One region of the Gordonia sp. DT101 genome, then DNA from elsewhere that is predicted to be linked to it. Evidence: riboswitches for the same ligand, from Rfam matches in the RefSeq annotation. Region 1 holds a riboswitch; the other holds the start of a gene.
The links. A riboswitch is a leader RNA that binds a small molecule or an ion and turns the genes downstream of it on or off. The one in region 1 is predicted to bind cyclic di-AMP.
Positions count from the first base shown of each region.

Region 2: another riboswitch for cyclic di-AMP. It lies ahead of ACLQ3I_RS14515 (transglycosylase family protein); the one in region 1 lies ahead of ACLQ3I_RS00665 (C40 family peptidase).

Region 1 is NZ_JBNCLX010000001.1:145,033-148,429, reverse strand. Features, by position in the region: gene ACLQ3I_RS00675 (DEDD exonuclease domain-containing protein) at 1-1,027, opposite strand, end outside; gene ACLQ3I_RS00670 (hypothetical protein) at 1,217-1,501, shown strand; cyclic di-AMP (ydaO/yuaA leader) riboswitch at 1,610-1,791, shown strand; gene ACLQ3I_RS00665 (C40 family peptidase) at 1,806-2,525, shown strand; gene ACLQ3I_RS00660 (NlpC/P60 family protein) at 2,746-3,397, shown strand, end outside.
Region 2 is NZ_JBNCLX010000003.1:687,763-691,159, forward strand. Features, by position in the region: gene ACLQ3I_RS14500 (flavin reductase family protein) at 1-118, shown strand, start outside; gene moaA (GTP 3',8-cyclase MoaA) at 115-1,206, shown strand; gene ACLQ3I_RS14510 (MoaD/ThiS family protein) at 1,213-1,461, shown strand; cyclic di-AMP (ydaO/yuaA leader) riboswitch at 1,715-1,897, shown strand; gene ACLQ3I_RS14515 (transglycosylase family protein) at 1,903-2,544, shown strand; gene ACLQ3I_RS14520 (DUF6328 family protein) at 2,650-3,153, opposite strand; gene ACLQ3I_RS14525 (molybdenum cofactor biosynthesis protein MoaE) at 3,150-3,397, opposite strand, start outside.

The DNA of each region.
Region 1 (3,397 bases):
CATCGGTCGGGGTCCGCGAGACCTTCAGCCGTGGGAAGCGTTCGCCGGTCAGCACGATCCACCAGCCGCGATGCGGCTGGGTGGACCGCCGGTTGTAGGCGGGCGCATGAGCGGCCAGCAGCCTGAGCTCACGCACGCCGGCCTCGAGGGCGTGGGCGCATTCGACGTGATCGATCCGGGTGGCCAGATTCACCATCTCGCCGATACGCCGGCGGGGGTCGCTGCCGGTGAAGTACGACATCACCCGGCGCCGGAGATCGACGGCGGTGCCCACGTACAACACCTCGTCCGACGGTCCGCGGAAGAGATAGACACCGGGCCGCGACGGCAGGTCCCGTGCCAGGGTGCGTTTGGCGCGCAATCGGGGATCGGAGCGCGGCAGGTAGGCGGTCAATTCCCGGTAGGTGTCGACGCCCTGATTGCCGACCCGTTCGAGGAGTCGATGGAACACCTCGACCGTCGCGCGCGCATCGTCGAGGGCGCGGTGGGTGGGCCGCGTCGAGACATCGAAGAGATCGGCGAGAGCGGACAACCGGACGGTGGGGGCCTCGTCGCGGGTCAGGATGCGACGGGCCATGGTCACCGTGCACAGGCTGACGGTGAACGGCCAGTCGATCCCCAGGCGCGCCGCGTTCTGTCGGAGGAAACCCATGTCGAATCGTGCGTTGTGTGCCACCAGGATGGAGCCACGTGCGAACTCCACGAACGATGGCAGTACCGCGCCGATCATCGGCGCGTCACTGACCATAGCCTCGGTGATGCCGGTGAGGGTCACGATCTGCGGGGGGATGGGCAGTCCGGGATCCACCAGCGTCGCGAACTCGCCGATGACCTCACCGCCGCGGATCTTCACCGCGCCGATCTCGGTGATCCCGTCGTCGGTCGGACTGCCACCGGTCGTCTCGAGGTCCACGACGACGAGGGTGGTGTCGAACAGTGAGCGATCGGGCCGGAATCCGTCGTCGTCGTTGTCGTCCAGATCGGCGAAGGTGAGTTGTCCGCCGTCCGCCTGCCCCCTGAGCACCACGCACCGAACACTAGTTCGACGTTGCGACAGATTCTGATGTGACAGGCGGGAAAATTGAGTTCGACCGGTGATGGCGCCGGATCTGTCGGTGGCCGTCCCTAGTCTCCATCACGTGTGGCGCACGGTGCCGAGTCAGGCGATTCGGCCCGTCGACATACCCAGAGCACGCGATTGAGATGGAGATCACACATGTACATCGACTGCCAGTCCTGCCCGGGCCGTCCTGTCGCCTGTGACGGCTGCATGATGCAGGTGCTGTTCGACGCCCCCAACTGCGAAAACCCCACCGTCGAAGGTGGCGGAAAGGTTACGAGATCGGGGGTGCCGGGCGACGCTGACATCGACGCCGCCATCGGTGTTTTCGAGGCTGCTGCAATGGTCTCCAGTGCCGCTGCAGTATCTGCAAGAAATGCGAAAACCGCAGCTGGCGGTGCGGTTTCCGGCCGGCAACTCCGGATTCTGCGCGCTGGTTGAACACGTCCGCCGATTCGGGCCCGAAGGGGTCGGTGGACAGACCTGCATCAGATTTCGTAACCTTTCCGAGACCTTTGCAGAGCGTCCCGCTCCAACAGGAGTGGTCTGGATCGGTCACCGCTCAATCGCCACAGGCGAACCGGGGAACCATCAAGTTTTCGGAGTGATCCGAATCGGGGTGAATCGCGCATGCCCGGCGACGTTTTCGACGTCGTCGAGACACGTGTGTAGGGCCATTCTTCCGGCCCGAACCCGACAGCTAACCCGGTCGGCGGTCGAAGGGAGAGCAAGGAGAAGTCGCTTCGTGGCGAAACATCGTTTGGAACAGCCCAACCGCGGCACCAAGGTAGCCAAGCGCGCGGTGGTTGCAGGGTCGATCACTGTCGGCTCGCTCGCCGCTGTCGCGGGACCGGCGCTCGCAGCGCCGATACACGTGCCCAATGTCGGCACATTCGAACTTCCTGGGGTCGATAGCAAGCAGGTCCCCCAGCAATTCCAGGAGCACAAGGCGGCACCTGCCCCCAAGGCAGCTCCGACCACTCCCGCGGCCCAGTCGCCCGGTGCGAGCGTCTCGGTTCCGAATCTGGGTACCTTCACCGTGCCTGGTCTGAACGACAACCAGATCCCGCAGCAGTTCAAGCCCAAGGGTGACGACGGCGGCTTCCTGGGTGCGAAGCCGACGGCAGCACAGAAGGCCGTGCGCGTCGCGGAGAGCAAGATCGGTGCGCCGTACGTCTACGGTTCGGCCGGCCCGAACGCCTTCGACTGCTCGGGTCTCGTCTATTACTCGTACAAGCAGGCGGGCAAGACCATCCCGCGCGACAGCTACGGGCAGCTCGGTGGCGGCACCCCGGTGTCGTCGATCGCGGCGGCCAAGCCCGGCGACGTGCTGATCTTCAACGGTGGTAGCCACGCCGGCATGTACATCGGCAACGGAACCTTCGTCCATGCGGAGACCAGTGGAGTGCCGGTCAAGAAGGACAAGGTCGGTGACTGGTCGGTGACCGGCATCCGGCGTTACTGAGCGTCGGATCACCGATGAGGATGTGAACTCGTTTGGGCGGATCACGTGGATTGCGTGATCCGCCCAAACCAATCACCTGGCCTGACAGGATCGGTCCATCCGGTCGCCGTCAGGGTCACGTGATCGGGGGGACAGTGGCGGAGGAGAAGTGACAACCGTGGTTACCGGATGGTGGACCGCGCGGGCGCGGTCCGTGCCCGTGATACTCATCGCCGCGGTGATGGCGCTCGTCGTCTCCTCCGGCCAGTTCGCGTCGGCGACGGGCGCGGGTGACGCCTCGGCGGCACCGGTGCGGTCGCCGAATCAGCTGCTCACCCAATACAAGAAGCTCAGCGACGACGCCGAGAAGTCGGCGGAGGCGATGCACAACGCGCAGATCGAGTACGACAAGCAGCGACGCATCGTGGCCGACTCGAAAAGGGCGTCTGCCGACGCCGACCGCACGCTGGTCGTGACGCAGAAGCGTCTCGAGAGCTACCAGGGCCGCGTCGACGCGGTGGTCCGCGCGAGCTACAAGGGCGCCCGCGTCAATCGCCTGTACGCCGTGCTGGTCAGCGATTCGCCCCAGTCGTTGCTCGATCAGATGTCGGGTCTGGAACTGATCTCGCGGCAGTCGGCCGCCGATCTGAAGGGGCTCAAAGACGCGCGCCAGAAGACGTTGGCGGCGAAGGCTTCCGCGGACCAGACCGCGACCGAGGCGACCGCCGCGGTTGCCGCTGCCGAGAAGACTCGCGGTGAGCTGCAGGCGAAACAGGCGAACCTGCAGCTGCAGGCGGTGCAGATCCGCGCGGTGTACGAGTCCATGACGGGCAAGCAGCTCGCGGCACTCCGTGGCCCGAAATTCGACTTCGACCCACGATTCGTCCCGAAGG
Region 2 (3,397 bases), on a different contig from region 1:
TGACCACACCTTGGTCCTCCTCGGCATCGAGGCGCTGCAGTACGACGCCGGCGTGGAACCACTCGTGTTCCACGCCAGCACATTTCGCTCATTGGAAGTGCGGAGGACCGGCACATGACCGTTGTCTCGCTCGGCCTCCCCACCACATCGCCGTCGATGGACGTGCCGCCGGCGGACACCCCGACGACGGGTCCGCTGCGCGATCGGTTCGGTCGAATCGTCACCGACCTGCGCGTGTCGGTGACCGATCGGTGCAATCTGCGATGCACCTACTGCATGCCCGCCGAGGGGCTCGACTGGCTGCCCACCGACGACGTGCTCACGACCGGTGAGCTGATCCGGGTGATGACCGTGGCGGTCCGCGACCTCGGCATCCGCACGATCCGCTTCACCGGCGGCGAACCGCTGCTCCGCCGCGACCTCGACGACCTGATCGGCGCCGTGTCGGCCCTGCCGGCCGCACCCGAGATCGCGATGACCACCAACGGCCTCGGTCTCCGGCGCCGGATCGAACCGCTCGTGGCCGCCGGACTCGATCGGATCAACGTCTCGCTCGACACCGTCGACCGACAGCGGTTCGCCGAGATCACCCGACGTGACCGCCTCGACGACGTCGTCGACGGACTGGCTGCCGCACGCTCCGCCGGAGTGCGCTCGATCAAGGTGAACGCGGTCCTCGCCGGCCACGACGATCTCGACCGCCTCCCCGACCTTCTCGGGTTCTGCCTGGACCACGGCTATCAGCTGCGCATCATCGAGCAGATGCCGCTCGACGCCGAGCACCGATGGGACCGGTCGTCGATGGTCACCGCCGACGAGATCCTCGCCGCGCTTCGCGCCCGCTACACCCTGCTGCCCGATCCCCGGCCGCGCGGCAGCGCTCCCGCCGCGACGTGGCTGGTCGACGGCCACGACGTGGACGGTGCACCGGCGCGCGTCGGTGTGATCGCATCGGTCACCCGCCCCTTCTGCGGAGATTGTGATCGCACCCGACTCACCGCCGATGGCGCGCTGCGCAACTGCCTGTTCGCGGAGTCGGAGACCGATCTCCGCGCCGTGCTGCGCAGCGGCCTGCCGGACGATCGCCTCGACGCGGCCATCGCCGACCGCTGGCGCGGCAACACGTGGGTCAAGGCCGCCGGGCACGGCGTGAACAGCCCCGAGTTCCACCAGCCCACCCGGCCGATGTCGGCCATCGGGGGCTGATCGGCGATGCAGTTGACCGTCCGGTACTTCGCTGCTGCGCGCGCTGCGGCGGGTAGGGACACGGCCGTCGTCGACGTCGACGCGGATACGACGCTCGCCGACCTCGAGTCGATCCTGTCCGCCGACAACCCGGATCTGCAGCGGGTGTTGGCACGGTGTTCATATCTTCGCGACTCCGTCGCGCTCTGCGATCGCACTGTGACCCTTGGGACGTGTGCGATCGTCGACGTTCTGCCGCCGTTTGCCGGTGGCTGAGGCCACACTCGCCCTGTGACCTTCATCACATAACGGGTCGATAACGAGAAGGACACAAGTCGACTATCGCCCCGTGAGCAGGGATGACCCTCAAATTGGGTCGAGAGACCCAATCGGGCCGCGAAAACAGGCTTGCCAACAACGTGATTCGAGCTCGCAGACGTAATACTGTGACTGAACGACGCCCCCCGGGGGGTCACGACCGAGTAACCAAATGCATAACGTCCCGTCGGCCGCGCCGAACCTCACTCCGTCACGGGACGCACCAGAACGACATCTAGGAGTGAGGACGGGGGACCCACCCTCCGACAGAGAACCGGACGGTCATCACGACGTCCTTGGGGTTAAGTCCCGGCGTGACTCACGTCAGGCCGAGACCGGGCACCTCTCGCCCGAACCCGACAGCTGACTTCGTAGGCGCGTGGAGAGAGGAACACCACCATGTCCGGACGCCATCGCAAACCGACTACAGGCACTCCCACCAAGACCTTCGCCAAGGTCGCCCTCACCGGAGCCGTCCTCGGCGGCGGCGCCGCCCTGCTGGGCGGCACCGGTTCGGCAAACGCCGCAACCGACGCCGAATGGAACCAGGTCGCCCAGTGCGAGTCGGGCGGCAACTGGGCCATCAACACCGGCAACGGATACCAGGGTGGCCTGCAGTTCAACCAGGGCACCTGGGCCGGCCACGGCGGCACCCAGTTCGCTCCCAGCGCCGATCAGGCCACCAAGGAGCAGCAGATCGTGGTTGCCGAGCGCGTGCTGGGCAGCCAGGGCAAGGGCGCATGGCCCGTGTGTGGCACCGGCCTCTCGGGCGCCACCCAGCGCAACGCGCCGAGCGAGGCCCCGCGCCTGCAGCTCCCGAAGCTGCCGGCACCGTTCAACTGGTCGGCCGCGCCCGAGGCCAAGAGCACCGATGACGTGCAGAAGCAGCTCGACTCCGCGCTCAGCCAGGCGCAGGAGAAGGGCAGGATCTCGCCCGAGGTCAAGAACATGTGGGACATGGCCAAGAAGAGCGGCTACGAGCTCACCCCGGATCAGATCAAGATGTTCAACGAGCACAAGGACCAGCTGCCCACTCCCTGATAGGAGCAGCTGACTCGGCCCGCACCACGGGCCCACAGTCGAAGGGCCCCGCACGACGGTTTCAGACCCGTGCGGGGCCCTTTTCCACTCTCATGGGACGCCCGGTCAGTCGGGTCGGGACAAGCGTCGCCGTTCACGCAGCGGCATCGCGACCCACATGAACAGAAAGACCACCAGAGCCACGCACCCGGCCGTGATCGCGGCCCAGCCGCCGAATACGATGTCGAAGATCACCGTGAGAACGCCGATCAGTGCCATTCCGAGCAGTCCGATACCGATCAGCGTCAACACGTGTGCGCGGTCCACCAGCTGATCTATCGCGTGGCGCCGGAACAACAGACGATGCAGGGCCACCGGCGAGATCAAGGTGACCGTCGACAGCACCGCACAGACCAGGCTGACGACAAAGATGTACTGCTCACGAGAGCTGAGCTCCTCGAAGCCCTCTTGGAACGGGACGGTCAGCATCAGACCGGTGAGGATCTGACCACCGGTCTGCACCACCCGCAGCTCCTGCAACAGGCTGGCCCAGTTGCGGTCGAGTCGCTCGGCAGGAGTCTCGTGGCGGCGTGGCCGGGACGCGTCGTCCTCGTCAGGTGGCGAGGTCACGCCGACCCCACCCACTCGTCGCTGCCGTCGCCGAAGAACTGGTGCTTCCACACCGGCAGTCGCGCCTTCACCTCGTCTACCAGGCGTGCGCAGAGCTCGAAGGCCGCTCGACGATGATCGGCCGCGACCGCCACCACGAAGGCGACATCGCCGATCGCGAGTTCGCCGACCCGATGCGACACCGCCACCGCACGGACCCCGTCCGCTGCCCCGGCGACCTCACCGACGACGTCGGACAGCACGG